DNA from 3 places in the Pandoraea vervacti genome. Region 2 is predicted to be linked to each of the others. Evidence: riboswitches for the same ligand, from Rfam matches in the RefSeq annotation. Region 2 holds a riboswitch; each other region holds the start of a gene.
The links. Region 2 has a riboswitch for cobalamin ahead of UC34_RS06395 (TonB-dependent receptor plug domain-containing protein). Riboswitches for the same ligand answer to the same signal wherever they lie in the genome.
Positions count from the first base shown of each region.

Region 1: it holds a riboswitch for cobalamin, as region 2 does, so the genes downstream of both, cobW (cobalamin biosynthesis protein CobW) here and UC34_RS06395 (TonB-dependent receptor plug domain-containing protein) in region 2, are expected to answer to the same signal.
Region 3: it holds a riboswitch for cobalamin, as region 2 does, so the genes downstream of both, UC34_RS04145 (TonB-dependent receptor) here and UC34_RS06395 (TonB-dependent receptor plug domain-containing protein) in region 2, are expected to answer to the same signal.

Region 1 is NZ_CP010897.2:4,288,786-4,299,282, reverse strand. It holds gene UC34_RS18655 (MFS transporter) at 1-342, shown strand, start outside; gene UC34_RS18650 (MBL fold metallo-hydrolase) at 339-1,250, shown strand; gene UC34_RS18645 (RNA polymerase sigma-70 factor) at 1,314-2,192, shown strand; gene UC34_RS18640 (LysR family transcriptional regulator) at 2,447-3,400, shown strand; gene UC34_RS18635 (carboxymuconolactone decarboxylase family protein) at 3,393-3,872, opposite strand; gene bluB (5,6-dimethylbenzimidazole synthase) at 4,039-4,683, opposite strand; gene UC34_RS18625 (cobyrinate a,c-diamide synthase) at 4,667-5,965, opposite strand; gene cobO (cob(I)yrinic acid a,c-diamide adenosyltransferase) at 5,965-6,567, opposite strand; gene UC34_RS26140 (cobalamin biosynthesis protein) at 6,575-6,898, opposite strand; partial or broken gene cobA (uroporphyrinogen-III C-methyltransferase) at 6,980-7,705, opposite strand; cobalamin riboswitch at 7,999-8,302, shown strand; gene cobW (cobalamin biosynthesis protein CobW) at 8,470-9,573, shown strand; gene cobN (cobaltochelatase subunit CobN) at 9,605-10,497, shown strand, end outside.
Region 2 is NZ_CP010897.2:1,405,773-1,416,269, forward strand. It holds gene UC34_RS06365 (electron transfer flavoprotein subunit beta/FixA family protein) at 1-366, shown strand, start outside; gene UC34_RS06370 (electron transfer flavoprotein subunit alpha/FixB family protein) at 381-1,313, shown strand; gene UC34_RS06375 (acyl-CoA dehydrogenase) at 1,530-3,311, shown strand; RNA gene ssrS (6S RNA) at 3,434-3,614, opposite strand; gene UC34_RS06385 (cell division protein ZapA) at 3,648-3,959, opposite strand; gene UC34_RS06390 (hypothetical protein) at 3,956-4,267, opposite strand; cobalamin riboswitch at 4,357-4,608, shown strand; gene UC34_RS06395 (TonB-dependent receptor plug domain-containing protein) at 4,881-6,731, shown strand; gene UC34_RS06400 (FecCD family ABC transporter permease) at 6,798-7,793, shown strand; gene UC34_RS06405 (ABC transporter ATP-binding protein) at 7,874-8,698, shown strand; gene cobT (nicotinate-nucleotide--dimethylbenzimidazole phosphoribosyltransferase) at 8,847-9,920, shown strand; gene UC34_RS06415 (adenosylcobinamide-GDP ribazoletransferase) at 9,986-10,497, shown strand, end outside.
Region 3 is NZ_CP010897.2:918,305-928,801, reverse strand. It holds gene UC34_RS04170 (TetR/AcrR family transcriptional regulator) at 1-286, opposite strand, end outside; gene UC34_RS04165 (VOC family protein) at 504-950, shown strand; gene UC34_RS04160 (FecCD family ABC transporter permease) at 953-1,996, opposite strand; gene UC34_RS04155 (ABC transporter substrate-binding protein) at 1,993-2,946, opposite strand; gene UC34_RS04150 (ABC transporter ATP-binding protein) at 2,961-3,752, opposite strand; gene UC34_RS04145 (TonB-dependent receptor) at 3,766-5,919, opposite strand; adenosylcobalamin (AdoCbl) riboswitch at 5,917-6,064, opposite strand; gene UC34_RS04140 (helix-turn-helix transcriptional regulator) at 6,203-7,078, shown strand; gene UC34_RS04135 (glutathione S-transferase family protein) at 7,099-7,737, shown strand; gene UC34_RS04130 (amino acid permease) at 7,936-9,483, shown strand; gene UC34_RS04125 (SDR family oxidoreductase) at 9,464-10,348, opposite strand; gene UC34_RS04120 (helix-turn-helix transcriptional regulator) at 10,452-10,497, shown strand, end outside.

The sequences.
Region 1 (10,497 bases), 2.8 Mb from region 2:
GGCGCGATCGCCCTGCTGGCGGCGAGTCGCTATGCTTCGCTGTTCGCGATCGCATTGCCCGCCATCACCGTGGCGACGGCGTCGATGTGGGCGGCTTACACCGTGCTTTGGGCCATCCCCGGCGAGTACATGGCTGCGGACGTGGCGCCCGGCGGCATTGCGTTGGTGAACGTGCTGGGGGTGCTGGGCGGGTTCCTTAGTCCGGTGTTGATCGGGCTGATTACGTCGACGACCGGGCGGCTCGAATCGGGACTGTTGCCGATGGTCGGCCTGATGGTGCTCGGTGCGTGTGTGATGTTGCTCAATCGCTTTCCCCAGTTTTCCCGGAGACTTCGAACATGAATAACGTCAGCCTGACCTTTCGCGTTGGCGATGCCACCGTGACCCGTATTGACGAGACGGCGTTCGCGCTTGCGCCCGACGTGCTGTTTCCCGACTGGAGCGAGCCGGCCGGGCACGCCTTGCAGGCTCACCTGTCGTCGGCGAGCCTGGACCTCGACAACGCGCGTGTGGCACTGCGCACGCACCTGTGGGTCGTCGAAGCGAGCGGCCTGACGATTGTCGTCGACACTGCGATCGGTAACGGAAAAGTCAGACCGTTCAGCCAGCTCTTCGACCGACTGGACAATCCTGTTGCGCAACGCTTCGAAGCGGCGGGGTTTCGGCGCGAGCAGGTCGATTACGTTCTGCTCACGCATCTGCACGTCGATCACGTCGGGTGGAACACCTACTGGCATGAGGGGCGATGGACGCCCTTCTTTCCGAATGCGACCTATGTGTTCACACAACGTGAGCACGACTTTTTCGCCACGCCGGCGGGCGAGGCGCGTCGCATGGTGTTCGACGACAGCGTTGCCCCGCTCATCGAAGCGCAGTGCGCGCGAATGCTGTCCGACGCCGATGCCACCGACGCAGGTTGGCCGTTGATCGACGGGATTCGATTTTTGCCGACGCCGGGGCACAGCGTGGGTCACGCCGCCATTGAGGTCGTCTCGCAAGGACAGATTGCGCTGTTTTCGGGCGACGTCATGCACAGTCCGGTGCAGGTGTACCGACCCGAGTCGAGTTCGAAGTTCTGCCTCGACCCGCATCAGGCACGGGCGTCGCGACAATGGCTGCTCGATTACGCGGCGACGACCGGCGCGACCGTCTTTCCGGCGCATTTCCCCGAGACATCGGCAGGCAAAGTGCGACGCACGGCGAATGGGTGGACGTGGGAATACGTCGAAGGTGAGGGGACGTCCTTGTAGCGCTTGACCCGCTGCGGCAAAATGCGGATTCCTTCGGACGTATTTCTCCGGCTTTGTCGCCCGATGACCGATTCCGCACAGCTTTTCGAACGTCACCGCGCCCGCCTGTATGCGATTGCGTATCGCATGCTGGGGGCTGTTGCCGAAGCGGAAGACGTGGTGCAGGAAGCGTGGCTGCGCTGGCACGGCGTCGATCAGTGCGCGGTGGAAAATCCCGAAGCGTGGCTGGTCACGGCCACGACACGCCTGTCCATCGATCGTCTGCGCGCGGCAAAGACCGAGCGCGAAGCCTATACCGGTGTGTGGCTGCCCGAGCCGATGCTAAGCGCCGAACCGGCGAGCCCCGAGCAACTCCACGAACTGGCCGACGACGTCTCCGTGGCGTTCCTTTTCACGCTGGAGCGACTCTCGCCGGATGCCCGCGCCGCATTCCTGATGCGCGACGTCTTCGATGCCGATTACGAGGACATTGCGCAGACGCTGGAGAAGACCCCGGCGGCCGTGCGCCAACTGGTGACGCGCGCCCGGCAGCAGCTACGCGAAGGCACGCCGCGCCAAGCCGTGCCGCGCGCCACGCTGCATCGCCTGGTGACGACCTTCGCCGACGCGATGCAACGCAGCGATTTTCAAGGCCTGCACGCTCTGCTGAGCGATCAGGCCGAACTCATCGGCGATGGTGGCGGCAAGATCCCGAGCTTTCGCAGTCTCGTGGGCGGCAAACGCCTCGCGCAACTGTTCTACGCCGGGAAACGACGCCACGGCGATGCGATGCGCATTGAAGTGGTGCAAGTCAATGGGCAATGGGCGCTGGTGCGCTACATCGACGGTCGGCTGGAATCCGTTCAGTCCTACGAGACGGACGGCCAACGCCTGACGCGGGTTCTCGTGCAACGCAATCCGGACAAGCTCGCGCGCATCGCTGCCGCCATGGCGCAACGCTGACGGCCATCCGTCGGCGGGCGACGACGTCGTTCGCTCGCAGCGGGCGTTTCACTGATGAGACGCCCATTTTTTTCGCGTTCGATGTCACAGAATGTAATCGCGGGCCGTCTTACGGGTAAGGTCAACCAAACGGGGGCTTTGCCATCATGTCGATTTCCCTTTCACCGCTTTCACCGCATTCACCACTTTCGCCGCTCGCGCCAGCATCGCGCCCTTCGTCCGTCACGTCGTGCGCATCGTCTGAAGCACCCACCTTGGCGGTGCGTCGTCCCGATTCGCTTGCCGACAGCTTTGCAACAAGCTACGCGGGCGTCGTCGCTTTTCTGGCCGTGGCCGCCGAAGGCAACTTTGCCAAGGCCGGCGACCGATTGGGCATCGGGCGTTCGGCGATCAGCCGCAGCGTACAAAAGCTCGAAGCGCAGTTGGGCGTGCGTCTGTTCGTGCGCACAACGCGCAGCACGGCGCTCACGGTCGAGGGGCAGCGCTTTTACGACCAGTGCCATCCTGGCGTCGAGCGCATCGTGCGCGCGCTGGACGACATGCGTGAATTGCGCGAGGGTCCGCCGTCGGGGCCGTTGCACGTGAGCTCGACGGTCAGCTTTGGGCGGCAGGTCGTCGCGCCCCTGCTGGCCGGATTTCGCGAATCCCATCCGCACATCTCGATAGAACTGCGGCTAGGCGACAGCCCCGTCGACCTTGTCAACGAGCGCGTGGACATCGCGTTTCGCAACGGTCGCATGGAAGACAGTCAGGTGATCGCGCGCAAACTGATTCCGATGCGGCGAGTGCTGTGCGCGTCGCCTGCCTATGTCGCGAGATATGGGTTGCCGCAAAGCATCGATGCGCTTGCCGAGCACCGATGTGTGAATCTGCGACTCGCATCGGGGCGACTGCACGAATGGGTATTCCGGTCGGAGGGGGAATGGCGCAAGGTCGTGCCCAACGCCATGCTGACCTTCAACGACGCCGATCTGGTGCTGCAATCGGTGCTCGACGGCCATGGCGTTGCGCAACTGGCCGATTATCAGGTGGTCCGGCATCTGCGCGCCGGTGCGCTGGTCGCCTGCCTGCCGCAGGTGGCGCCCGACGACTACGGCCACTATCTGTGTTTCCTGAGTCGTCGGCATTTGCCCGCCCGGATGCGCGCTTTCATCGACTACATGACCGCGCACATCCGCGCGTTGGACCTGCCTGATGCAATCAGTTGAGATTGGCTTTGTCCAGACCGTACGCCTTGTCCGCCGACCCGGGCTCGGTGCGGAAGCCGACGTTAAGGCGATTCCACCCGTTGATCGTCATGATTGCGAAGCTCAGGTCCGAGATTTCCTTTTCCGACAGTTCGGCGCGAACGGACGCGTAGACATCGTCCGGCACGCCGTGCGGGGGCAGGGTGGTCAGCGCTTCGGTCCACGCGAGGCAGGCGCGCTCACGGGTCGAGAAGAGCGGCGATTCCCGCCAGATCGCCACGTGATGCAGGCGCAGCTCGCGCTCGCCGCCGATCTTGGCCTGCTTCACGTGCATATCCAGACAGAAGCCGCAGCCGTTGATTTGCGAGGCGCGAATCTCGATCAGGTGGAGAATGGACGACTCGATGGTGCCGGACTTGAGCAGCATGCCGATCTCGACGAATTTCTTGAAAAGCTCGGGCGACTGCGCGAACGGGTTCAGACGTTGACTCATGGTGGCTTCCTCGATGATGTGGCCCCGGCCGGTCCGCCGGAGCGACGCAATGGAACGATGCCCCAATCGTAGTCGCGAAGCCGCGCGCGCAGAAGGCATTGCGTCGGGCACACCGTGTTGCCGGAAGGACAACAATGACGTCTGCTCGCTGACGCCCGCTAGTCCCTCACGCCTTTGGCCAACCGTTCTCGAACACGTAATCCTCGACGGCGGCGCGCTCGGCCCAGCCTTCCATCGCCAGCATGGGCGCGTCATAGAATTCGGCGACGTGTCCGAGGCAGAGAATGGCCACCGGCCGGGCGCCGTCGGGCATTTGCAGCAGGCGGGCGACGTCGTCCGGATCGAAAAGCGAAACCCAACCCATGCCGAGGCCTTCGGCGCGGGCGGCGAGCCACAGGTTCTGGATGGCGCACGACACCGAGGCCAGATCCATCTCCGGCATCGTCCTGCGTCCGAAGATGTGACGCTCGCGGCCGTCCATCAGCGCCATCACCACTATCTCGGCGCATTGCTGCATGCCCTCGACCTTGAGCTTCATGAACGCATCGCGGCGCGCACCCAGCGCGTCGGCCGTTTTCAGACGCTCGCGTTCCACCGCGTCGTGCAAGCGCTCGCGAAGCGCAGGCGATGTGATCCGAACGATGCGCCAGGGTTGCATGAAGCCCACGCTCGGGGCGTGATGGGCCGCGTCGAGCAGTCGCGCCAGAACGTGGGGATCGACAGGCGTCGGCACGAAATGACGCATGTCGCGCCGCTCATGGATCGCGCGGTAGACGGCGGCGCGCTCGGATTCGCTAAAAGGCTGTGCCATGAAAGAGGGCGGCAGTGAGCGCCGGGTTCGACGGCCAATAGCCATGCAGATAGGACGCAACGATTGCCCCTTCGCGAAACACCGGTTCGCCCCGCGTTTCGCTGCTCGGGCGCACCGCGTGACACACGGGCGTCATCGGGCTCGTCATGGTCGTGTAGTGGAACGTATGGCCCCGCAGCGTGCCGTGCGGTGTGTCGATCGCCTGCATGCCAAGGCCCGCGAGACGTTTTTGCAGTGTGGCATGTCCGGGCAGAACGCCCAGCATGGGCGTCGAGACGCCCGAGGCATCCGTGAGGCTCTCCAGCAGATACAGCATGCCGCCACATTCGGCGACGATGGGCTTGCCTGAGGACGCGTGTGCACGAAGGCTGTTTGCGCTGACCGTGTTCGCCGCCAGCGTCGCGGCGTGCAGTTCGGGATAGCCGCCCGGCAGGAACACGGCGTCGCATCCAGGCGGCAATGCATCGTTGGCCAATGGCGAAAAATAGGTCACATGCGCGCCGAGCGCCGTCAGCAGACGGATGTTCTCGGGGTAAAGGAACGAGAACGCCGCATCGCGCGCCACCGCAATCCGCTTGCCTTCGAGCCATCTCGGATGTTCGACTGACGGAGGGGCATCGAACGTGAGCGCCGGCGGCAAGTCGGCCAGTGCGGTGCCTGCGAGCGCCTGCGCTGCGGCGGCGATGCGCTCGTCGAGCCGGTCGATTTCATCTGCCTGATGCAAGCCGAGGTGTCGCGCCGGGAACGCCATGTGTTCGGACGTTCCCAGATGCCCCAGCCACCGAAGGTCCGGCGGCATGCCTTCTCGCAACAACTGCGCATGGCGCGACGAGCCAACGTGGTTGGCCAGCACGCCGTACATGGGCAGTCCCGCGCGATAGTGGGCGAGACCCGACGCGATTGCGCCAAACGTTTGCGCCATCGACTTCGCCGAAATGACCGTGACGACAGGCACGCCGAACGTCATCGCGAGGTCCGCACTGCTCGGCGTGCCGTCGAATAATCCCATGACGCCTTCGATGAGGATCAGATCGGCGCTCCGGGCGGCTTGCGCCAGCAGACGTCGGCACTGCGCCTCGCCGACCATCCACAGGTCGAGCGTTTGCACCGGCGCACCGCTCGCCCGTTCGAGAATTTGCGGATCGAGAAAATCGGGGCCGGTCTTGAAGACACGGACCGTGCGCCCCTGCTCGCGATGCAGCCGTGCCAGACCGGCGGTGACCGTGGTCTTGCCCTGACCCGACGCCGGGCCGCTGATGAAGAGCGCGGGGCACGCCATGATCAGAACTCGACGCCCTGCTGGGCCTTCACGCCTTGTTCGCGATACGGGTGCTTCACCAGACGCATCTCGGTGACGAGGTCTGCGGCCTCGATCAGTTCGTCCGGTGCATGACGGCCGGTGACCACCACGTGCTGCATGTCGCCGCGCGCGCGCAGAACGCCCAGCACTTCGTCGAGCGGCAAGTACTCGTACTTCAGCACGGTATTGAGTTCGTCGAGAATCACCATGCGGTAGTTGCCGCTCTCGATCATGTCGACGGCCGTTCGCCAGCCCTTGCGCGCCGTGGCGATGTCCGCGTCGCGGTTCTGCGTATTCCAGGTGTAGCCGTCGCCCATCGTGACGAAGTCGCATTGCGGGTGGCTGCCAAGGAAGTCGCGCTCGGACGTGTGCAGCGCCCCCTTGATGAACTGCACGACACCGATGCGCTGGTCGTGGCCCAGCATGCGCACCGCCATGCCAAACGCGGCTGTGCTCTTGCCCTTGCCGTTACCGGTATGCACGATCAGCAGGCCCTTTTCCGTCGTGGCGGCGGCCTGCTTCTTTTCATGCCCTTCGCGGCGTCGCTGGGTCATGCGCAGATGGGATTCGGTGTCGGTCTTCATCGTGTCGTTACTCCGTGGGCGCCCTGGTGGCGATGGCGACGGTGATGCCGTCGCCGGCGTATTTGCCTGCGAGCAGCGTGCTGCCGGGCGCGGCCAGCAGCGCGCATGGCTCGCATATGGCCTGCACGCCGGTGTGTTCGTGAACCGTGGCCGAGCGTGGCAGCAGAGGATGCTCGTCCAGACAGGCTTCGATCTGTGCGGGGGTGAATCCTGTCAACGCAATGCCGTGTCGCTCGCAGAAGGCCGTGAGCGCCGCGTCCTCGGCTTTCCGGTCGAGCGTGCCGATGACGGCGACATCGTCGAGCGAGTGCGTCCCCAATGCGGCACGCACTGCGGCGTCGATCCGTTCGACGCTCACACCCTGACGAAAGCCGATGCCGAGACTCAGCGGGCGCTCGGCGGCGTGTATGGGCGCTGTGTCGTCGGGCCGCGCCAGCGAGACAACGTCCCCGATCACGATGATCGATGGCGAACCGATGCCGGTCGCGCGGACCGCCGCATGCAGGGTGCGCAGCGTGGCGAGCACCTGCCGCTGAGAGGGCAGTGTTGCCGACTCGATGGCGGCGCAAGGCGTGTGCGGCGGCATACCGGCTTGCAGTAACTGGCGGGCAATGTCTTCGAGACGGCGAATGCCCATGTAGACGACGAGGGTGAGACGTGTGGCGGCGAGGGCCTTCCAGTCGGGCTCGTCCTCACCGGCGCCGTGGCCGGTCACGAAGATCGCGCCCTGGGCCAGTCCCCGGTGCGTGACCGGAATGCCGAGCGTCGTGGGGGCCGCAATCCCCGCCGTGATGCCGTTGATGATCTCGACGGGGATGTTCGCCGCTTGCAAGGCAAGCAGTTCCTCGCCGCCGCGTCCGAAAACGAACGGATCGCCGCCCTTGAGCCGAGCCACGCTGCGACCGGCGCGCAAATGGGTGAGCATCAGCGCAATGATTTCCCGCTGCGGGGTCGACGCGTGTCCGCCGCGCTTGCCGACGTGGACGACCTGCGCGTGCGGGCCGGCCATGTGCAGGACGTCGGGATTGACGAGGTCGTCGACCAGCACGACGTCTGCAACGGCAAGCGCGCGCATCGCCTTGACGGTGATGAGTTCTGCGTCGCCCGGTCCCGCCCCGATCAGCCAGGCACGGCTCATTGCCGACCTCGCGCGCACGAGGGAAACGTCATGCGCGACAGCGATGCCGGCAATGCCACAGATGTCGGCGCGACACCCGGCAGGGGACAGGGACGCGCCGCCGGAAGCGGGCCAGGACGATGACTCATAAGGCGGAACGACGGGGGGAGTGCATGCGTGCTCACGGCAGCCCGTTGCCGAGGCGGCTGCGTGAGCGACGCACGGCAACGTCTCTTAGAGGATGAAAAATTTGGTGGCGAGCATACCACAGGCGTTTGGCCGCTCGCTGCCTTGACGGGGCGGTGTCCGCCACCTACACTCGCGGCTAATCTGGTGCTCGCGCGCACGTTCCTGTGCGCGCAGTTAAACGGGAAACAGGAGGGCGGCGCGACCACGCCTCGGTCGTGCGACGCGACGCTCCAGCCTGTGCTGCCCCCGCAACGGTAAAACGAAGGTGTCGCAGTCATGCGGCGCCAGGCCGTCTTCAACCCCGCACATGTTTCATGTGACATGTGTTTCACGGGGCGAGACCACTGCGCGATAGCCTTCGATGGCGGCGTGGGAAGGTGAAGCGGCCATTTCGTCAGCCCGGATACCGGCCGGAGAAGACGATTGGCACTGCGGGTAGGCGGTGTGCAGTCAAACCCTCAGCTTTGCCACGTGTCCCCCGTTTTCCCGATGCGCCCGCCACCGGTGGCGCCGCCATGCCCTGCCGGGCAGGCAGCACGCCATACCGGTCAGGCATCGGAAGCGGCAGAAGCGTGCAACTACGCTTTGTCTTTTCCATGTCGACTTCCATGCGCAAGATCCCCGTGACCGTGATCACGGGCTTTCTCGGCAGCGGTAAAACCACGCTGCTGCGTCACATCCTGTCCAACAACCATGGCTTGCGCGTTGCCGTCATCGTCAACGAGTTTGGCGAGCTGGGCATCGACGGCGAAATCCTCAAGGGTTGCGGCATCGGCTGCGACGAGAACGGCCAGGAAACCGAAGGCCAGTTGTACGAACTGGCCAATGGCTGCCTTTGCTGCACCGTGCAGGAGGAGTTCTTTCCCGTGATGGAAGCGCTCAACGAGCGACGCGACCAGATCGATCACGTGCTCATCGAGACCTCCGGGCTGGCATTGCCTAAGCCGCTGGTGCAGGCCTTCAACTGGCCTTCGATCCGCAATGGATTCACCGTCGATGCGGTCATCACGGTCGTGGACGGGCCCGCCACCGCCAGCGGGCAATTTGCCGAAAACCCGGACGCCGTCGACGAGCAACGCAAGGCCGACCCGAATCTCGATCATGAATCGCCGCTGCACGAACTCTTCGAAGACCAGTTGAGTGCAGCCGATCTGGTCATCCTCAACAAGACCGATCTGCTCGATGCGGCAGCGCAGGCCAGTGTGACGGCGCTGATTCGCGAGGCACTGCCCGCCCACGTGAAGATCGTGCCCGCGAGCAACGGCAATCTCGACCTGAGCGTGTTGCTCGGGCTGGAATCGGCGTCCGAAGCGACCATCGATCAGCGGCCCGACCATCATGGCTCGGGGCACGACGCCGACCACCATCACGACGAGTTCGACTCGGTCATGGTGTCGGCGCCGCAGGCCGCAGCGCTCGCCCCGTTGACCCGCGACAAGGTCATCGCCGCATTGAGCCAGCTTGTCGAAAATCACACGATCTATCGCGCCAAAGGCTTTGCTGCCTTGCCCGGCGCGCCCATGCGTCTGGTCGTGCAGGGGGTGGGCAAGCGCTTCGACAGCTACTTCGATCGTCACTGGCGCGACGGCGAATCACGCGGCAGTCGCTTTGTGCTGATCGGGGAAGATCTCGATGCCGACGCCCTCCAGCGCGAGTTCGATGTGGCGCTTGGCGTCGTGTCGCCGGCCGCAGTGGCCTGAAGCACCCGGCCCAAACAGGAAGACGCTTCGCATGCACTTGTTACGCACGGTCCCCGGCGGCTTTGTCGACGACGCGGCAGGGGTAATCCGCATCGACCAGCAGCCTGCCGACATCGTCGTGCTCAGCTCGGCCGACACGACCTTGTCGTTGCTGGCGAGCGTGGTGGCGCGGCTCGGTGACGATTTCCCGAGTCTGCGGCTGGCCAATGTCACGTATCTTCGGCAACCGGCGTCCGTCGACTTTTACATCGAGGACGTCTTGCAGCATGCGCGCGTCGTCGTGGTCGATCATCTGGGCGGTGAAGCCTACTGGCCGTACGGAATCGAGCAGATCGTGGCGCTGGCGCAGCGTCGCGCCCAGATGCTCGTGATGTTCTCGGGCGACTTGCAGGAGGACCCGAATCTGACGGCGCTCAGCACCGCCAGCCCCGAGTTCTGCACGCGTTTGTGGCGCTATCTGCGCCAGGGCGGCCCGGCCAACGCCGAGGCGTTCCTGAGGGCCATTGCGTGGCAGGCGCTCGGTTGGGGGGGCGATCCGCCGCTGCCGGTGGCCGTGCCTAATGCCGCGCTTTACCATCCGCGCAGCCATCGACCGACGGTCGCTGACTGGCAGGCATGCTGGCACGCGGGGGCGCCCGTCGTCGCGATTCTCTTTTATCGTGCTCATCTGCAAGCGGCTAACACCGTCGTGTTCGACGCCCTGATCGACGCGCTCATGGCGCGCGGGCTGAACCCGCTGCCGATTGCCATCACATCGCTCAAGGACGCGCTCAGCCGCGATGTCGTAAGCCAGCTCTGCGAGGAGCACGACGTCTCGCTCGTGCTCAACACGACGGCGTTCTCGACGTCGACGCCGGAAGACCCCCGCCAGTCGCAGGTGTTCGGCAGCGACGCACCGGTGCTGCAGGTGATCCTGAGCGGCGG
Region 2 (10,497 bases):
CAGATGCTCGCGGCGCTGGCGAAGCTGCCGCAGGCGACGTTCGCCTCGAAGGTGACGGTGGCGGACAACCGCGCGCAGGTCACGCGCGAAGTCGATGGCGGACTGGAGACGGTGTCGCTGTCGCTGCCGGCGGTGATCACGACGGACCTGCGTCTGAACGAGCCGCGTTACGTGACGCTGCCCAACATCATGAAAGCGAAGAAGAAGCCGCTGGAGACGGTCAAGCCCGCCGATCTGGGCGTTGACGTGAGCCCGCGGTTGAAGACGCTCAAAGTGGCCGAGCCGCCCAAGCGCAGCGCGGGGGTGAAGGTGGCGGACGTGGCAACGCTCGTCGAAAAGCTGAAGACCGAAGCGAAGGTCATTTAAGGGGAGACGACGAGATGAGCATTCTGGTCATTGCAGAACACGATAACCAAAGCCTGAAGGCCGCGACCCTGAACACCGTGACGGCAGCGCTGCAATGCGGCGACGACGTGCATGTGCTGGTCGCAGGCAGCAACGCGAAAGCGGCGGCGGATGCGGCCGCGCAGATCGCCGGTGTGAAGCAGGTGCTGCTGGCCGAGGCGACGTACTTCGGCGACGGTCTGGCGGAGAACATTGCGGACGAAGTGGTGTCGCTCGCAGGCGCGTACTCGCACATCCTGGCTCCGGCCACGGCGTACGGCAAGAACATCGCGCCGCGCGTGGCGGCGTTGCTCGACGTCGCGCAGATCTCGGACATCACGAAGGTCGAGAGCGCCGACACGTTCGAGCGCCCGATCTATGCGGGCAACGCGATTGCGACGGTGCAAAGCGCCGATAAGGTGAAGGTGATCACGGTGCGCTCGACGGGGTTCGACGCCGCAGCGGCCACGGGCGGCAGCGCTGCGGTGCAAACCGTGGCGACCACGCCGGACGCCGGGGTGTCGCAGTTCGTTGGCCGCGAGGTGACGAAGCTGGACCGTCCGGAGCTGACCTCGGCGAAGATCATCGTCTCGGGCGGTCGCGGTCTGGGCAGCGGCGAGAACTACACCAAGGTGCTGGAGCCGCTGGCGGACAAGCTGGGCGCGGCGCTGGGCGCATCGCGCGCGGCGGTCGATGCCGGTTACGTGCCCAACGACTATCAGGTGGGCCAGACGGGCAAGATCGTGGCGCCGCAGTTGTATGTCGCGGTGGGCATTTCGGGTGCGATCCAGCATCTGGCAGGCATGAAGGATTCGAAGGTGATCGTGGCGATCAACAAGGATCCGGAAGCGCCGATCTTCTCGGTGGCGGATTACGGCCTGGTGGGCGATCTGTTCACGGTGGTGCCGGAACTGACGGGCGCGCTGTAAGCACGCACAACGCGCGCTCCGAAGCGGCAACCATGAAGTGAAGCGGTAAAGTGAAGCGGTAAAGTGAAGCAGCAAGGCTGCGGGCGTTGGGCCCGCAGCCGATTCGCATGAGGAGGCGGCGCGTCTTCATGCGAATCGGTCGAAAGAAAACATAACAACAAGAATCCCGGCATTCGCCACCATCCGAAGGCAATCGGAACCCCTTGGAGGAACGACATGAGTTATCAGGCCCCGATCAAGGACATGCAGTTCGTCATGAACGAACTGGCGGACCTGAAGCGCATCGCTGCGCTGCCCGGCTACGAGGATGCCTCGCCCGACGTTGCACAGGCCGTGCTCGAAGAGGCGGCCCGCTTCAATCAGGAAGTTCTCGCGCCGCTGAACGTGATCGGCGATCAACAGCCGAGCACGTGGAAGGACGGTGCCGTCACGACCACGCCCGGCTTCAAGGAAGCCTTCCGTCAGTTCTCCGAGGCGGGCTGGCAGGGAGTGCTGCATCCGCAGGAGTTCGGCGGTCAGGGGCTGCCCAAGCTCGTCGCCACGCCCTGCACGGAAATGCTCAACGCAGCGAATCTCTCGTTTGCATTGTGTCCGTTGCTGACGGACGGCGCCGTCGAAGCATTGCTCACCGCCGGCACGCAGGCGCAACGCGCCCTCTACGTGCCGAAGCTGCTCTCGGGCGAGTGGACCGGCACGATGAACCTGACCGAGCCGCAGGCAGGGTCCGATCTGGCCATGGTGCGCACGCGTGCGGAACGCGAAGCCGATGGCACCTATCGCCTCTTCGGCACGAAGATATTCATCACGTTCGGCGAACACGATATGGCGGAGAACATCGTCCACCTCGTGCTCGCCCGTACCCCCGATGCGCCCGCAGGCGTGAAGGGCATTTCGTTGTTTATCGTGCCGAAGTTCAACGTCGACGCCGAGGGGAACCTTGGTGCGCGTAACGACGTGCATTGCGTATCCATCGAACACAAGCTGGGCATTAAGGCGAGTCCGACGGCAGTGCTCCAGTTCGGCGATAACGGTGGTGCGACGGGGTATCTCGTCGGCGAGGAAAATCGCGGCCTCGAATACATGTTCATCATGATGAACGCGGCGCGCTTCGCTGTCGGCATGCAGGGGGTAGCCGTGGCCGAGCGTGCGTATCAGCATGCCGTTGCCTACGCGCGCGATCGTCTGCAAAGCCGTCCGGTGGATGGTTCGTCGCGCGACGCGGTGACCATCATCCATCACCCCGACGTCAAGCGCATGCTCATGACGATGCGTTCACTGACCGAAGGCGCACGCGCCCTTGCCTATGTGGCCGCCGCGCAAGCCGACATCGCCCATCATGCGCCGGAGGCCGACGAGCGCAAGCGTGCGCAAGCCGTCTACGAGTTCCTCGTGCCGATCGTGAAGGGCTGGAGTACGGAGATGTCGCTCGACGTGACGAGTCTCGGTGTGCAGGTGCATGGCGGCATGGGTTTCATTGAAGAAACCGGAGCGGCGCAGTACTATCGCGACGCGCGCATTCTGCCGATCTATGAAGGAACGACGGCGATTCAGGCGAACGATCTGATCGGGCGCAAGACGCTGCGCGATCGCGGTGCCGTCGCCAACGCGCTGTGTGAGCAAATCGCGGCGACGGAAAGCGAACTGCGGGCCGCGGGCGGTGTGGCGGTGTCGGTGGCGGATCGTCTCGCGAAGGGACGCGAAGCGCTGTCGATCGTGGTCGACTACGTGGTGGCGAATGCCCAGGACAATGCCAACGCGGTGTTTGCCGGCAGCGTGCCGTATCTAAAGCTGGCGGGTATCGTGCTGGGCGGCTGGCAGATGGGGCGAGCGCTGCTCGCGGCGCAAAAGCTGCGCGATCAGGATCCGTCGTTTTTCGACGCCAAGATCGGCACGGCGCGCTTCTACGCAGATCACATTCTGACGCAGGCGCCGGGGCTGGCACTGACCATCACCGAGGGCGCGGATTCGGCGCTTTTCCTGAGCGAAGCGCAGTTCTGATGGTCATACGTCTGGCCCCTCAGACGAATCCGTTGCGCAGGTAAAAAAGCGACCTTCGGGTCGCCTTTCATTTGCATGCTCGTCGAAAAAAAACGGCACTGCGCGAACGCAGTGCCGTGTATTGGGTCCCCGCCTCAGCCGCTAAGCCGGCATCCTGAACCGAAGGTTCAAGGTGGTCGCGGTTAGTAGCGCTTTGGGTTCATCAGACAGAGTGACGCTCACGCCAGCACTACAAACTTCCGCAACCTGCAACAGATCATTGGTTCAAGGAATCTATGACTTTCGCGAACCAGGCAGGGAAAACTAACCTTTTGGACTGGACGGCTACCGGGTCATTCAGCTTTGATACTGATCGATCACAGCGCTCAGTCGTTCATCCATGGCTTGCATTCTACGCTGAATTTCTTCGGCGGGGAATGCTTGTCCGGCAGCAATGCTTTTTTCCAGCGCAAGCAATTCGGATGCCAGACTCAACGCTGCCATGACGGCAATCCGGTCGGTGCCGCGCACGCTGCTTTGCGCACGCACCTTGCTCATTTCCGCGTCCACGCGCGACACGGAAGCGAGCAGGTCGGCTTCGTGTTCCGGCGGGCAGGCGAGGCGGTAAGACTGTTCGAGAATATTAACTTCGAGCTGCTTGATCGTCATGCGTTTTCTCCACCGGGGGTGCCGAGCAGATCCATCTGACCCTCAGCGGGGTTTTGCGTCGGGAGCTTTTCAAGGATCGCGTTCAGGCGAACCTGCGCTTCGTCGATCTTGGCGGCGAGCTGATCGCGTTGCAGTCGCAAGGCGTCGCGTTCGGTGCGCAATTGCTCAATGGCGGCGCGGGTTTCGTCACATTCTGCGCGCGCACGGTCGAGTTCCGCGAGCAGCGCTTGATTGTGTTGGTGAAAGCGTTGGCTGATGACAACCAACTGTTCCATTTTGTCGGTGAGATTGTCGAGATCGGTGAGCATCGGGCTGCGTCCTCTTGATTGCCCTACATTCTAACGGAATCGGCGGCCAATGCCCGACGAACGAGCATTGACGCTCGTTCGAATGGCCCCTACACTTGCGGCACTTCGGTGCTCGCGCACGCCCCCCCGGCATGCGCAGTTAAACGGGAAACAGGGAGCCGCGTCCCCACACGGGCTGGCCAACCTGTGCTGCCCCCGCAACGGTAAGTCATTCTTTCGACCCGAAAGGTTTCCGAAAACGCGCCTCACCCCCATCGCCACTGTGCGCCACGCGTGCACGGGAAGGCCGGTCAGGCGCGACGATGACCAGCCCGGATACCGGCCCAAGTGAGTGGGGATCCACATGCCGCGTGGCGCAAGCCGCTGGCGGCGTCTCGTCGTTTTCAGGTGTCGATGCTTCCCATCGTGTTCGCATTTCGACGTGTCACCGGCGCTCCCCTTTCGTCGGCGGCCTGCGGGGGAACGGGCCAAGGCAATAAGAAAATTACGGAAGTCACACCCGATCATGCGCACCCACGTTCGCGCGATGGCGCCACACGCGCCTGCATTTTCTCCCGCGTCACCTGCGTCACCATCCTCGTATCCGTCGCGTCCAGGTCCGCTCGATACGGCCATGAAGCCCGGCGTGCATCGCCTGACGATCGCCGCCACCCTGTTCGCCATCAGTCTCGGGGCGCACGCGCAGGCGAGCGATGCTTCGCTCAACACCACGGTCGTGACGGCCTCGCGCACCGAGCAGAAGCTCGCGGATACGCTCGCGTCCACCTCGGTCATCACCCGCGCGCAAATCGAGCAAAGTCAGGCGCAGGACCTGCCTTCGTTGCTGCGTGGGCAGGCCGGTGTCGAAATCGCCCAGAACGGGGGCTTCGGCGCGTCGGCCAGTATTTTCATGCGCGGCGCGGCGTCCAATGCGTCGCTCGTGCTGATCGACGGCGTGCCCGTCAACTCCGCAACGACCGGCACGACCAACATCGCGCAGATCCCGGTGTCGCAAATCGACCACATCGAAATCGTGCGCGGCAACGTATCCGCACTGTACGGTTCGCAGGCGGTGGGCGGCGTCATCCAGATATTCACGCGCAAAGGCGACGGCGGGCCGCCCAAGGCCTACGCCGAGCTCGGCTACGGTACGAATAACACCACCCAAGCGAACGCGGGCATCGCGGGATCGTTCGATGAAGGCAAGACACGCTTCTCGCTCGATGTCTCGCGCTTTCACACCAACGGTATCTCGGCACAGGACCCGCGCTTCGCACCGAAGGTCAACCCGAATCGCAACGGCGACGACAACACCAGCGTGAGCGCCGCGCTCTCGCGCAAACTTGGCCACACCTGGGAAGTGGGCGCGCGTCTGTTCCAGAGCGATGGCAGCATCAGCTACGACAATGCGTTCGGCAAGCCTTCCGACCTGAACGATACCGATGCCCGCGTGCGCCAGATATCGGCCTACGCCAAGGGCAATGTGACCGACAAGTGGCACACGCGATTCACCGTGACGCAGGGCGACGATGACAACTACAACTATCTGAACGGCAAGGGCAACGGTAACTACCATACGTCGAGCAATCAGATCGACTGGACCAACGAGTACGCGTTCATGCCCGATCACAAGCTGATTGCCGGTTACACGCGTCAGGAGCAAACGGTCGAGAGCAACACGAACTACGACCACAACAACCGCCATCTCGACTCGATTTACGTCGGCTACGAGGGGGTGTTCGCGAACCGGCATGAAGTGCAGGCAAGCGTGCGCCGCGACATGTATTCGGACTTCGGGGGCGCCAACAGCTGCTGGGTCGGCTACGGCTATCGGCTGACCGACCAGTGGAAGCTGATGGCGAACGCCTCGGACGGTTTTCGCGCGCCGACCTTCAACGAGCTGTTCTTTCCGGGCTTCGGCAATCCGAATCTGCAACCGGAACGCTCGATCTCGAAGGAACTCGCCGTGCAATTCCATGACGCGCGTTTCGGTCTGGCAAAGCTCGCGCTGTTCCGCACCGACTATACGAATCTGATCCAGTCGCTCACCGTGTTTCCGTACACGGCGGCGAACGTGGCAAAGGCCCGCGTCGAAGGGCTGGAACTGACGTATCTGGGCAAGATCCAGCGGACCGGCACGGACGTGCGCTTGTCGTTCACGCGACAAAATCCGACGGATCTGGACGCCGACAAGGTACTCGCGCGTCGCGCCAAACAGTACGGTTCGCTCGGCGTGACGCAGACGCTCACGGATAAATTCAGCGTCGGCGGCGATGTCTTCTACAGCGGCGAGCGTTACGATACGGGAGGTCAGCATCTCGGCGCCTACACGCTGGTGAATCTCCAGGCCCGCTACAACATCGACAAGTCCTGGTACGTCTCGGCGCATCTGGATAATGTCTTCAACAAGAACTACCAGACGGTTTATGGCTACAACACCCTCGGGCGCGCGATTTACGTCTCGCTCGGCTGGAAGCAGTTCTGACCGGCCGCGGCGCGCTAACGGCAATCTCGGCAATCTCGACAGCGTCCGGGCAGGACGCATCGCCGCATGACGTTGCGGCGCGCGCTCACCATCTGGGCAGGGCTGGCCGCTGTCGTGCTGGCTGTGCTGATCGCATCGCTCATGCTGGGCAGCGTTCCGGTGTCGCTACGCGAGATCGGGGCGATGGCGCTGGGGCACGATGTCGGCCTCGTCGGCGATGTGATCTGGCGACTGCGCCTGCCGCGTGCGCTTGCGGCGTTCGCCTGCGGCGGCCTGCTGGCCGTTGCGGGCACGCTCATGCAAACGTTGCTACGCAATCCGCTAGCGGACCCCTACGTGCTCGGCATCTCCGGCGGCGCGGGCGTGGCCGCGCTGGCCTCGCTGGCGCTCATGCTGCCGTTTTTCTGGGTACAGACGAGCGCCTTCCTTGGCGCGCTGGCCGCCATTGCCATCGTGATGGGGTTGTCGCGTCGCAGTTTCCTGCGCGCCGGCGAGCAGGACAGCAGCGCCAGGCTGTTGCTGACCGGTGTGATGATGGCCGCCGGTTTCGGCGCGCTCGCGACGCTGATTCTCACGCTCGCGCCCGACGCGAGTCTGCGCGGCATGCTGTTCTGGCTCACCGGGGATCTGAATGGCGTCGACCGCGCCTCGCTGCCGCTGATCGCGCTCGTCGTGACGCTGCTCATCGTGAGTCCCGTCGCGCATCGCCTGAACGTGCTGCTGCGTGGCGAAGCCGTCGCGCAAGCCGTGGGCGTGGCGGTCGGTCCCTTGCGTATGCGCGTCTATCTGGCCGCGTCGCTCGCAACGGCGATCGCCGTCACGACGGCGGGCAGTATCGGCTTCGTCGGTCTGGTCGTGCCGCACATCCTGCGCCTGCGCTTCGGCAACGATCAACGCATGCTGCTTCCTGCCGCCGCGCTCGGGGGCGGAGCGTTGCTGATGCTCGCCGATCTGGTCGCGCGCACCGTTATCGCACCGACGCAACTGCCGGTGGGCGTGATCACGGCGATGATCGGTGTGCCCGTCTTCCTGTGGTTGCTGTCGCGGAGGGTGATCCGGTGAATGCGTCGCACAATGAACCACAGCACGAACCACGGCGAGAGTCACAGCACGAATCGACGCAGGCGCAGACGGACGAGCCCTTGCTGCAAACGCATGCGCTGACCCTGCGTGCGGGAGCGCGCGTGCTCGTCGACCGTCTGAACCTGGCCGTGGCGCCGGGCGAGTGCTGGTGTCTTGCCGGGCCGAATGGCGCGGGCAAGACGACGCTGCTCGATACGCTCGCGGGCCTGCGCGCGCTGGCGGCGCATCCGCCGCGCGACGCCGCGATGACGGCGAGCGGGCGCGTGACGATCGGCGGCAAGGCGCTCGCACAGTGGCGTCCCGAACCGCTCGCCCGCATCAGAGCCCTGATGCCGCAGCACACGCGCGACGCCTTCGGGGCAACCGCTATGGAGGTCGTGCTCGCGGGCCGTCATCCATACCTCGCGCAGGGACGTTGGGGCGCCTGGGAGTCCGATGACGATGTCGCCATGGCGCGTGCCGCTCTGGCACAGGTCGGCCTCGAGGATTTCGCGTCGCGCGACGTCACGACGCTGTCCGGCGGCGAGCGTCAGCGGGTCTCGCTCGCGGCGGTGATTGCGCAGGCCACGCCGTTGCTGCTGCTCGACGAGCCTTTGTCGCATCTCGATCTGCACCATCAGATCGATGCGCTCGAATGGCTCGCCGGGCGTGCCGCGCGCCAACCACTGCGCGCAGGGACCGCCGTCATGTTCTCCTGCCACGACCTGAATCTCGCGCGACGTTTTGCCTCGCATGCCCTGTTGCTCGACGGCAGCGGTGGCTGGCGAGCGGGTCCGGTGCGCGACGTGCTCACGGCCGAGCATTGCAGCACGGCATTCGGCTACCCGCTGCGCCTGATTCGCGACGGCGAGGACGAAGCCCTCGTGCCGGTGCGTCGCGCATGAGGCGAATCGTTGCGGCATGCCGGTCTCGCGTGCGGGCAGGCGTACACTCGTGTGTGCGCCCCCGTGGGCCAGCGATGTCGCGCGGCGTTGCCCGCTGCGCTTCACCGCTTCACTGTTTCACCGTTCCCCTGTTTCAGGACGTTTCCGAATGACCGCTTTCCCCCCGTTGCTGGCAGAACGCTTCGACATCCACTCACCATCGACGGCGATGGACGCCGCGCTGCGGCATGCCATCGACATCAAGACGAAGCCGCCCGGCAGCCTCGGCGCGCTCGAGCGCGTGGCGCACCGCGTTGGCCGGATTCAGCAGAGCGTGACACCGGAACTGACGCGTCCCGCCATGCTCGTGTTCGCGGGCGACCACGGTATCGTGGCTGCCGGTGTGAGCCCGTATCCGCAGGCGGTGACGGCGCAAATGGTGCTCAACTTCCTGCGAGGCGGCGCCGCCATCAACGTCTTTTGCCGCACCAACCGTATCGAGATGGAAGTCGTCAACGCCGGTGTGGCGGCCGACTTCCCGTCTCACGCGTTGCTGGTCGACATTCCCGTCGCACGTGGCACGCGGAATTTCCTCGATGCGCCAGCCATGTCACGCGAGCAGCTCGAAACGGCGCTCACCGCAGGCGCTGCGCGCGTGGTGACGCATGCCTCCCATGGGACCCGGATGATCGGCTTTGGTGAGATGGGCATCGGTAACACGTCGGCCGCCGCCTGTCTGATGCAGCGTCTGACGGGGTTGCCGCTGTCCGCCTGCGTGGGGCGCGGCACGGGTGTCGACGACGCGGGCCTCGCGCGCAAGACGGCCATTCTCGAGCGTGCGCTGGCGGCGCACCCCGCCACGGAGGATCCCCTCGAGACGCTGGCGACCTTCGGTGGCTTCGAGATTGCGATGATGACCGGTGCGTATCTGGCGGCGGCAAAGCTGGGTCTCGTGATCGTCGTGGACGGCTTCATCAGCACGGCGGCGCTGCTGGTCGCTTCACGCGTGTCGCCTGCGGTGCTGGACTACTGTGTATTCGCGCATGCGTCCGACGAAACCGGACATCGTGCGATGCTCGACACGCTCGGTGCCGAACCGATGCTGCAATTGGGGCTGCGCCTGGGCGAGGGTACGGGCGCCGCGCTGGCCATGCCGTTGATTGGCGCCGCCGCCGCATTCCTGCGTGAAATGGCGACCTTCGAAGGCGCGGGTGTCAGCGAGCGTGAGGCAACGGGCGCATGACGACTTCCGCGCCGGATCCATCGCCCGACACCGCCGCGCAGGCGCGCGATCTCGTGCCGCGGGACATGGAGCCGACGGCGTCGACCTCGTTCGCGGGATTCCACGGGCAATGGTGGCTTTTCCTGACGGCGCTGGGTTTTTTCACCCGTGTGCCGATTCCGCAATGGGTTGGCTACTCGCCAGCACAGCTCAACGCTGCGACCCGCTACTTTCCGCTCGTGGGCGTCTTCGTCGGCGTCCTCGTCGCGTTGCTGACGGTGGCGATGGGGCACGTATGGTCGCCGCGTCTCGCCATTGCGCTCGGCCTGGGCGTGAGTGTGCTGCTCACGGGCGCCTTTCACGAAGATGGTCTGGCGGATTCCGTCGACGCATTCGGCGGCGCTTTCGCGCGCGAGCGTGTGCTTGAGATCATGCATGACTCGCGCATCGGCACATACGGCGCCGTCGCCTTATGGCTGGCGCTGGCGATCAAGTGGCAGGCGCTCGTGGACATTCAGATGTCGGCCGGGTGGGGGGGATTCGCTGTCGTGCTCGTGGGCGCACACGCCGCGAGTCGCTGCATGGCGATCAGTTTGCT
Region 3 (10,497 bases), 490 kb from region 2:
GTAGCGCATCGTAATGGCGTCGCACCGGTTCCAGCATTTCAGGCGCATGTACCAGCGCGGTGACGAGAAATGCCGCCTTTTGCGTGGTGGCGTCATCCTCGCCAAGCGCTTCGTCGATATACGCCAGCGCCCATTCGACCGGGTCCGCTTGCGCGTCGCCCAACCGGCGACGCACCGCGTCCTGAAACCGCGCTATCTCTCGTTCCAATATCGCAAGCACCAAGGCGTCCTTGGTTGCAAAGGTGTATACGAGCCCTCCCTTACTGATTCCCGCACGCTCCGCCACGGCATCGAGCGTGAAATTCCGGCCGCCAGACTCGGAGATGACGGCCTCGGCAGCATTCAGAACCCGCTCTCTGTCAATTTCTTTTCTTCGCGTCACGACACCCTCTTGCTTATCCGACTGATCAGTCGGATAATATTTCCGACTGGGCAGTCAGATTAACGCCGAGATATGCGTGATGCAAGACTGCCGCGTCGCTCACTCCCCCGAGGACTCACGAATGAACACGCACGGCACCGAAACGCGCTTGCCCGCCCTGGCACTGGGTCACTTCGTCATGAAAGTACGAGATATCGACGCAAGCTACGACTTCTATACGGAATTGGGACTGCGCGCATTCGGCGCTTTTCCGGGAATGGCGATCGTCGAGATGCGCGGTGGCACTCATTTGCTGCTGTTCAGGAAGGGCGACGATTCGACCGATACGTTGCTGCCGGGTCAGGTGGGTCAGCGACCGGATTTCGCCAGCGAAAAAATCGATTTGATGATTGCGGGACAGACAAAAGCGGACCTGGAATCCTACAGGGCAAGCCTCATCGTCAAGGGATACTCGCCATCTCCAATCGCGAATGAAGCGCTCTACGGCCACCACTATTTCTCGATGCAGGATCCGGACGGTCACGGCATCACCGTCTACACGAGTCACTGCAGCGATAAGCCCGTCTGACTTCACCTCCGAGCCCGCAACAACGCCACGAAGCCGCCGCCCCCCACGAGTGCCGTCACCACGCCCACAGGCAGGTCTTCCGGCGCGATCATCGTGTGGGCGAGCACGTCGGCCCAGATCAGCAGCACGGCGCCGAGCAACGCGCAGACCGGCAGCAGACGTCCGTGCTCGGCCCCCACGATCCGGCGGCAGGCATGCGGCGTGACGAGGCCGACGAACCCGATGGCGCCGCTCACCGACACCATCGCCCCGGTCACGAGCGCGCCAATGAGAAACACTTCCGCTCGAACGCGCGGCACGTTCACGCCCAGCGTCACCGCGGCGAGATCGCCCGTCATCAACGCGTTCAGCTCACGGCGTCGGCCAATCAGCACAATGCCGCCGATCAGGGCAATCGTCGCCGGCACGACGAGGATGTCCCAGCGCGCGAGGCCGAGACCGCCGAGGGTCCAGAACAACACGGACGACGCCGCGCGCTGATCGCCGAGATACAGCAACAGGTTAGCCGCGGCGAGCATCACGAACGACACCGCGACGCCGGCGAGCAACAGCCGGTCCCGTTCGAGACGCCCCTGCCGGTGCGCGAGCCCGATCACCGCGAGCGTGGCGAACGCGGCCCCGGCGAAGGCGAGCAGCGACACGGTGAACGGCCCGAAGACCGCCCCGAGAAAGAGTGTCGCGAGCACCGCACCGAAGGTCGCCCCCGCGCTCACGCCAAGCAGATGCGGATCGGCGAGCCGATTGGCCGTCACGGCCTGCAACGCGACGCCGACCATCGCGAGCGACGCACCCACGATCGCCGCGAGCAACACGCGCGGCAAACGAATGAGCCACACCACGGCGTCCTGTGATGCCGTCCAGTCGTGCGCGGCCACGCTTTGTCCGGCGCACTGCCCCACGCACGTCAAATGCGCGAGCACGATACGCAGCGTCAACGACGGCGCAATGGCCGTCGGGCCGAAACCGGTCGCAAGCACGATCGACGCGATGAGTGCGAGCGTCAGTGCGCCAATCGCCATATGCCCGCGCACCTGCACAGCCGTCATTTCGGGAACGCCTTCGGATACAGGCCGCGCGCAATCGTCTCTACCGCCTGCGCATTGCGAATGCCGGGGGTCGCTTCGTCGTAGGGCACCACGATGAAGCGTCGGGCGCGAACCGCCTCGACCTTCCGCAACGCCGGCTGATCGAGCAGGAACGCAATCTTCTGTGCCGCCGTGACAGCGCCGTAATCGACGACGACGATCGCCTGCGGGTTGCGCGCCACCACGGTCTCCCAACTCACACGCGTCCAGCTTTGCATGACGTCATCCATGACATTGCGTCCGCCTGCGGCCTCGATCAGTGCCGTCGGCATGGCAAGACGTCCGGCGGTAAAGGGGCTGTCCTCGCCGCTGTCGTAGACGAAGGTGCGCACCGGCGCCGTCTTCGCGCCCACCCGATGTGTCAGCGTCTCGAGTTGCGACCTCATGCGATCGATGATTGCGCTGGCTGCCGGCTCGACGTCGAAGATGCGTCCGAGATTGCGCAGATCGTTGTAGACGTCGTCGAAAGAGGCCGCGCCGCGTGGCATCACATGGCCGCACGATTCGCTCAGTTCGTAGGTGCGGATGCCCATCGGTGCGAGCATCGCAGGCGTGACCGGGCCACCCACATGCATGCCGTAATTCCAGCCCGCGAAGTAAAAGTCGGCCCCCGCCTGCACCAGCACCTCCATCGACGGGTACCGCTGCGCGAGTTCGGGCAACCCGGCGAGTTGCCGACGCAGCGCGGCATTGCCGGTCTTCCATCCACTGATGCCGGTGAAGCCGACCATGCGCGATTTCAAACCGAGCGCGAGCATCATTTCCGTCAGATTGACGTCGTTGCTCACGGCGCGTTGCGGCGCGCGCTCGAACGTCACGGCCCGATTGCAGCTTTGCACGGTGATCGGGTAGCGGACATCGGCCCGCCCGGCATTCGAGACCAGCATGGCGGTCAGGGCCATCGAGCCCATCAGAACATAGCGTTTCATATCGGATGAGCGAGTGTGATTCGGGGACGGTGAGTGACAGGGTGCGCATCGACCAGCGCTTCGACCTGAAACACCTGCGCGAGCCGCTCGACCGTCAGCACCTCGGCCGGCGCGCCCTGCGCCACGATCTCGCCGCGCGCCAGCACATACAGACGGTCGCAGTACGCGGCAGCGAGATTGAGATCGTGAAGCGTCGCGAGCGTCGTCACTTGCAACGAACGAATCAGGCGCATGAATTCGATCTGATGATGCAGGTCGAGAAAACTGGTCGGCTCGTCGAGCATCAATACGTCGGGTTGCTGCGCGAGCGCGCGCGCAAGCAGCACGCGCTGCTTCTCGCCGCCCGAGAGCGTGGCGAACGCACGCGCGCGGGCGTTCGTCATGTCCACATCGCGCAGCGCTTGCTCGACGATGTGCGCGTCATCGGGCGTATCGACGTCGAGCAGGCGCTTGTGCGGCGTTCGTCCCATCCAGACGACCTGTTCAACGCTCAGGCCGAAGTCGTCCGGCAACTCCTGCAAGAGCACCGCGATGTGCTGCGCAGACCAACGCGGCGACGCACGCCAAACGTCGGTGCCGTCGAGCGTGACTGTGCCTGCCTGCGGCTTTGCGTAACGGAATGCACAGCGCAGCAGGCTTGTCTTGCCGCTGCCGTTCGGGCCGATCAGCCCGACGAACTCGCCGCGCGAGACGTCGAGCGAGATCGATTGAAGTAGCGGCGACGCGTTTGGGCCAGCCAGATCGGCGGGCGACCAGCTCAGGCTGGCAATGTCGAGTGCGGCAGGCATCGGCGGGCGGGCCTCAGAACTTCATCGTCGCCACGACCTGCGCCGAGCGCGATGGGCCGAGCAGCCACTCTGTCGGCGATTCCGACGTCACCGCATACGCGCGATTGCCAAGGTTGCGCAGATAGAGCGCGAGATTGATGCGTCGGGTCGCCTGCCACGACGCCGAGGCGTCGAATACCGTGAACGCGGGTATCGGCGCCGTGTTGGCGTTATCGCTGTAGCGACGCCCGACGTAGCGCAATCCCGTGCCGATCACGACGTCGCGCACGGGCGTGTAGGTCAGCCACACGTTGGCGGTCTGCTGCGGAATGTTGTTCGGCACGTTGCCGTTGCGCGACACGGCCACCCCATCCACGCTTTCGTCGAAATTATCGTAACGGGCGCGCAAGAGCGACGCATTCGCCTCGACGGAGAAGCCGTAGCCCAGCGTCAGCGCACCGGACACCTCAACACCGCGAGACGACTGCTGGCCGACTTGTTGCGTCACCGTCGGATGCAACGGATCGGTCGCCAGGAGATGCCGTTTCACGATCTGGTAGACGGCGAGCGTCCAGAAGCCCCGACCGTTCGGCAGTTCCTGCTTGAAGCCCGCCTCCCACTGCTCGCCGGTCGCGAGATCGAACCGGGTCTGCGATTGCGACAGGGTGACCAGCGAGCCGATGCTGTCTGCACCGCGCGTGTACTGACCGTAGACCGACGCCGAGGGACTGAGCTGATACACGAGGCCAAGACGCCAGCCGACGTTCGAGAACGTCTTGCCGAACTCAGATCCTGTGGCCAGTTGCCGACGCGAATAGTCAAGATAGTCGTAACGCACGCCACCCACCGCCGACAGGCGCGGCGTGATGTCGAAACGGTCTTCGGCGAACAACGCCACCTGACGCGTCAGCGTGCGGAATTCGGGCAAGGTCGGATCGGGGCTGGCGAACACGCCCGGGTCGAAAGCATCCGCATTGACGACCGACGTGCCGCCAAACGGTGTGTTGCTGTCGCGCTGAAACGAGATCTGATTGGCCTCGACGCCGATGACGAAGCGGTTCGCGTGTCCCGCGAGGGTACGGTCGATGGTGGCATCGAGCCGGTTGCCGACCTGATGCTCGTGCTGAAGGATCTCGATGTAGTCGCTGCGCGTGACCCGACGCGTGGACGGGTCCATCTCGTACGATTCGCTGTTGCGCCAATGACGGCGGGTGTTCAGGTAGTACAACTGACCGCGGATCGTGATGCCGTCGGCGGCCCGGAAGACGCCGGTCAACCGCGTCGACTGATCGAAGTAGGCGATCAGTGCATCGCCCACGTTGAAGTTCCGGTAACGCAGGGACGTATCGATCGTGCCGTTGTTGAGCGGCACGCCGAAATACGTCGCCGGCATCTGACGTGCGTAGTCGTAGTCGAGCGTGAACGACAGTGTCGGCGACACGTCGAGCTTCACCGCGCCGCCGAACGAAGTCGTATGCGCATCGCCGCGCTCGGCCCAACCGTTGCCGCGGTTGTCGCTCACATAAAAGCGGTACGACAACATGGGGCCGAGTGCGCCGGTGGTGTCGAGCGCGAAGCGTTTCTGGCCATCGGTTCCGAAGCCCGCCTGAATCGTGGTCGCGGACTCGCGCTGCGCTCGCTTCGGCACGACATTCACCACACCGCCGATCGCGCCCTCGCCGTACAGCACCGATGCCGGTCCGCGCAGCACGTCGATGCGCTCGACTTGCCAGGTGTCGAAGGGAAAGGTCATCGTGCCCGCGCCGGGATAGAGGCGCGTGCCGTCGTAGAGCGTCATCACCGACTCCTGACCGGCGAAGCCGCGCACGGCGAGCGCGGTGCCGCCATTGCCCGGCGTGGCCGTGCTGGTGAAGCCGGTGGTGCGCGTCACGGCGTCGTTGACGCTCTGATCGCCGCGCGCTTCGATCTGCCGGGCGCTCAGCGTCTCGACGCTCGCGGGCGTGTCGAGACTGGACAGGTTCAGACGGGAACCGGTGGGCGTCGGCGTGGAGAGTGGCGCGTCGTCGCGCGCGTGTTGCGCATTGACGGTGACCCGCGGCAGGTGGGTGTCGTCGGCAAACGTGACGGCGCTGCCGAACAGCGAGACAACGGTGAGCGCGGCTTTGCCAAGGGCGAAACAACGCCCTGCCGGGACCCTGTCGAGGGTCGTCGAGCATGGATGATGCATGGGTCTCCTGGGGTTTCGCGCCCCAAAAAAAGGTCGATGTGCCCAACGGCCAGGTCTGACTTCCCGTCGCGAGGACGAGTCACAGTGGCGCGACCGCGCTGGATTTGCACCAGCTTCCGGCCGTCGGTAGCGCGCATTCTACGTGTTGTTTCGGTTCATGTCGCTCACGTGGCAGGTGACTACCGCCCTTGAGCGAATCGGCACAGCGATTGATCGTTCGCGCATCGCGTCGCCGCGTTGGCGAGGGTAGACTGCATCGGCCTTCTCCCGGAAACCCCCGACGATGCGACCCGACACTGCGCCCCACCCGCGTGAAAGCCAGCGCGAAATCCATGCACGGCCCGACATCGGGCTGACGGCGCGCGTTATTCAGGGCAACGAACTGCGGATTGCCAGCATCCATCTCGAGCACAATGCCCTCATCGTCGTCGACAAAGGCATCAAGACGGTGACGACGAGCGACGGCGCGCGCGCCCGCGCAACGCCGGGTCAGGCCCTCGTCGTACGTGGTGCGCAGACGGTGGACTTCACGAACGTGCTGGCGTCGGACGGCACGTACGAGGCGCGGTGGCTCGTATTCGACGACGCGCTGTTGTTCGACGAACGCTATCGTCGCGACGCCACGGCAGCCGAACGCGCCACTGCCGGGCGAAAGTCGGCGATCGCGCTCGGGAAGATCGCAAGACAATTTCATGCGTCGTTCGAAGCGGCGTGCGAGGCGCTCTGCCCCATCGACCCGGTACCCGAAGGCGTTGCACGGCTGCGCGCGCTTGAGGTTGCCTACTGGTTGCTCGCGTGTGGCGTCTCGCTGGCGCCTCACGCTGCCCGGACTTCCATCGCGGCCAGGGTCCGCCATCTGATTGCCGCCGACGTCGATGCGTCATGGTCGTCCGCCGTCGTGTCCGGGCGCCTCGCCATGTCCGAGGCCACGCTTCGACGTCGGCTCTGCGCTGAAGGCACGTCGCTCACGGCAGTCCTTGCAGACGTCCGGATGACCACGGCCCTGACCATGCTTCAGGCAACGTCGCGCCCGATCTCGGACGTGGCGATGTGCGTCGGCTACGAATCGCCGTCGCGATTTTCCGTGCGCTTTCGGGAGCGTTTCGGATTCTCCCCCTCCGCCGTACGCGATTCCGGTCGTGACAACCGCGGCGCCTAGCCCTTCAGGAATTCATGCCCATGCTGACCGTACATCACCTCGGCGTCTCCCAATCGGAGCGCATCGTCTGGCTCTGCGAGGAACTTGCCATCCCTTACCAGTTGGTGCGTTATGCGCGCGACCCCGTCACTCGCCTGGCGCCGGAAGCACTCAGGCAGTTGCATCCGCTCGGTGCCGCCCCGGTCATCGAGGATGGCGACACGATGCTTGGCGAATCGGCTGCCATCGTGGAATACCTGCTGACGAAATTCGGCGATGGCCGACTGCAAATCGGACCGGATCACGCCGACTATCCCCACTATCTGTACTGGTTTCACTTCGCCAACGGCAATCTCCAGCCGATCATCCTGCGCTACATGACGCTCGCGCGGGCCGGACTGCCCGTTGACCATCCGGCACTCGCCAGCACCATGGGACGCCTGCAAGTCGCACTCGACACGATGGACAAGCATCTCGTCGCCCGTCCCTATCTTGCTGGCGACGCGTTCACTGCCGCCGACATCATGACCGTGTTCTCACTCACGACCATGGGCGTGTTTCAGCCCATCGACCTGACGCCGTACCCGCACATCCAGGCTTATCTGGCCCGGATTGGCGAGCGTCCCGTCTACCAACGCGCGATGGAGATCTGCGAACCCGGAATGGTGCGGGAACTCTGAAGAAAAACCGCGCAAATGAGCGTTTTGATGCGCGAATTCGTCGAGCATGAGCAGAAAGTCGCCCAATCGGGAAGACCCGCAGTACAATCGCCCCCACTCTGAATTACCTCCACCTTCGCCCCCCCGGCGCGATGCCCGCCGCTTCGACGGCGGCCGGGGGGCGCTGATTCGCGCATCAGGCTATTGAGGAACACGACTTTGGCAACATCGGAACACGACCCGCTCGGCGAGGGCATCGAAGCAGGGGCGTCAGCCCCGTCGGAGCTGCGCCGCTCCCTGTCCGCACGGCACCTGACGATGATCGCCGTGGGCGGCTCGATCGGCACCGGCCTGTTCGTAGCCTCCGGGGCCACCATCGCGCAGGCAGGACCGGGCGGGGCGTTGCTGGGTTATGTGCTGATCGGCCTGATGGTCTACTTCCTGATGACCAGCCTTGGCGAACTGGCCGCGGCCATGCCCGTGTCCGGTTCATTCTCGACGTACGGTGCGCGCTATGTCGACGAAGGCTTCGGCTTCGCGCTGGGCTGGAACTACTGGTACAACTGGGCCGTCACCGTCGCGGTCGACCTCGTCGCAGCACAACTGGTCATGGCGTACTGGTTCCCCCATGTGCCAGGTGTGTACTGGAGCGCCTTGTTCCTTGCCATCACCTTCGGTCTGAATGCCCTGTCGGCGCGGGGCTTCGGCGAAGCGGAGTTCTGGTTTGCGCTGATCAAGGTCGTTGCCGTACTGGCTTTCGTCGCGATGGGCTTGATGATGCTGCTCGGCATCATTCGCGGTGGCGAGGCCGGCGGGGTTGCCAACTGGACGGTTGGCGACGCGCCGTTCGCGGGCGGCTTCGCTGCCCTCATCGGTGTAGCGATGGTCGTCGGCTTCTCGTTTCAGGGTACGGAACTCATCGGCATCGCCGCCGGCGAATCCAAGGACCCGGCGCGCAATCTGCCGCGTGCCGTGCGTCAGGTGTTCTGGCGCATTTTGCTGTTCTACGTCGCCGCGATTCTGGTCATCGGCCTGCTCATCCCGTATACCGATCCGCATCTGTTGCGCAATGACGTCACCGATGTCAGCGTCAGCCCGTTCGCCCTGATCTTCGAGCGGGCGGGACTGCTGGGGGCGGCCTCGGTCATGAATGCCGTCGTGCTGACCTCCGTGTTGTCGGCAGGAAACTCCGGCATGTATGCCGCCACCCGCATGCTCTACAGTCTGGCTCGCGATGGCAAGGCGCCGCGCATGTTCGGCCGGATCTCGCGCAACGGCGTGCCGATGTGCGCGTTGCTTGCGACGGCGGCCGTCGCGGCACTGTGCTTCTTCACCTTCGTGTTCAGCCCGAACGCCGTCTACATCTGGCTGCTCAACACCTCCGGCATGACAGGCTTCATCGCCTGGCTGGGCATCGCGATCAGCCATTACCGGTTCCGCCGTGGTTACGTCAAACAGGGTTACGACCTGGCGAACTTGCCCTATGTCTCGCCGTTTTTCCCGTTCGGCCCCATCTTCGCGTTCGCGCTATGCCTGATCATCACGCTGGGGCAGAACTATCAGGCGTTTCTACAGGACAGGATCGACTGGGGCGGCGTGGTCGCGACGTACATCGGCATTCCGCTGTTCCTGCTGATCTGGGCCGGTTACCGTGTGGTGCGCGGCTCGCACTTCGTCAGGTATCGCGACATGCACTTCCCGAATACGCAGGCGTCCGCCCGCGCAGACGCCCACGGCGGTTCCGAGACTAGTAACGCGCTTCGCTGAGGTCGGCGAGCAGCGTCGGGCCGGTGGGGCGCCAGCCGAGCCGCGCCTGCGTCAGTGCGCTTGACGCAGGCATATCGAACGTGACGAACATCGACATCCATCCGAAATACTCGGCGGCCTCCTGCGGTTCAATCGAGACGACGGGCAGGTTCAGGCCGCGCCCGAGCGTCTCGGCAATGTCCCGGACGCTCACGCCCTCTTCCCCGACCGCGTGATATCGCGCGCCCCGCTGGCCTGCCTCCACCGCGAGACGATAGCAACGCGCCACATCCGAAACGTGCCCGGCCGGCCAGACGTTCTTCCCCTCCCCCACATAGGCGACGACGCCCTTCTCACGCGCCGCGGCGATCAGCGGCGTGACGAGCCCCTGACGGTACGGGTTATGCACCTGCGGCAAGCGCATCGCCGACACGTTCACCCCCGCCTCAAGAAGCGCATTGCCCGCGATCTCCGACGCGATGCGCGGATTCGCGTGCGTGCTGTCGAAGACGTCTTCGCTCGCCGGCAAACCGTTATGCTGGCTGCCCATGCCGGTGCCGGAGGTGATGACCAGCGGACGATCCGTGCCGGCGAGCGCATTGCCAAGCGCGGTGATGACGCGCGCGTCCTTTTCGCAGTTCTCCACGAACCGGGAGAAGTCGTGATCGAACGCGGTATGGATGACGGCGTCCGCCTTGGCCGCGCCGCTGCGCAGCGTGTCGAGGTCTTCGAGTGTGCCGCGATGCACCTCGGCACCGGCCTGGCGCAGCGCCTGCGCCCCTTCGTCGGACCGTGTCATGCCGATGACCTGATGACCGGCACTGAGGAGTTCGGGAACCAGGACCGAGCCGATGAAGCCCGTTGCGCCCGTCAGAAAGATTCGCATGGTGAGATCTCCGTGGTATTCGGCACTCACTATCCGATCATTCGTTATCCCGTTAAAGTAGTGATCTCATCATAGTAAAGCGACTAACAGGATCAGGATCGTCATGTCAGTCAAGACCGCCAAATCGCTCGGCGACTTCTTGAGAAGCC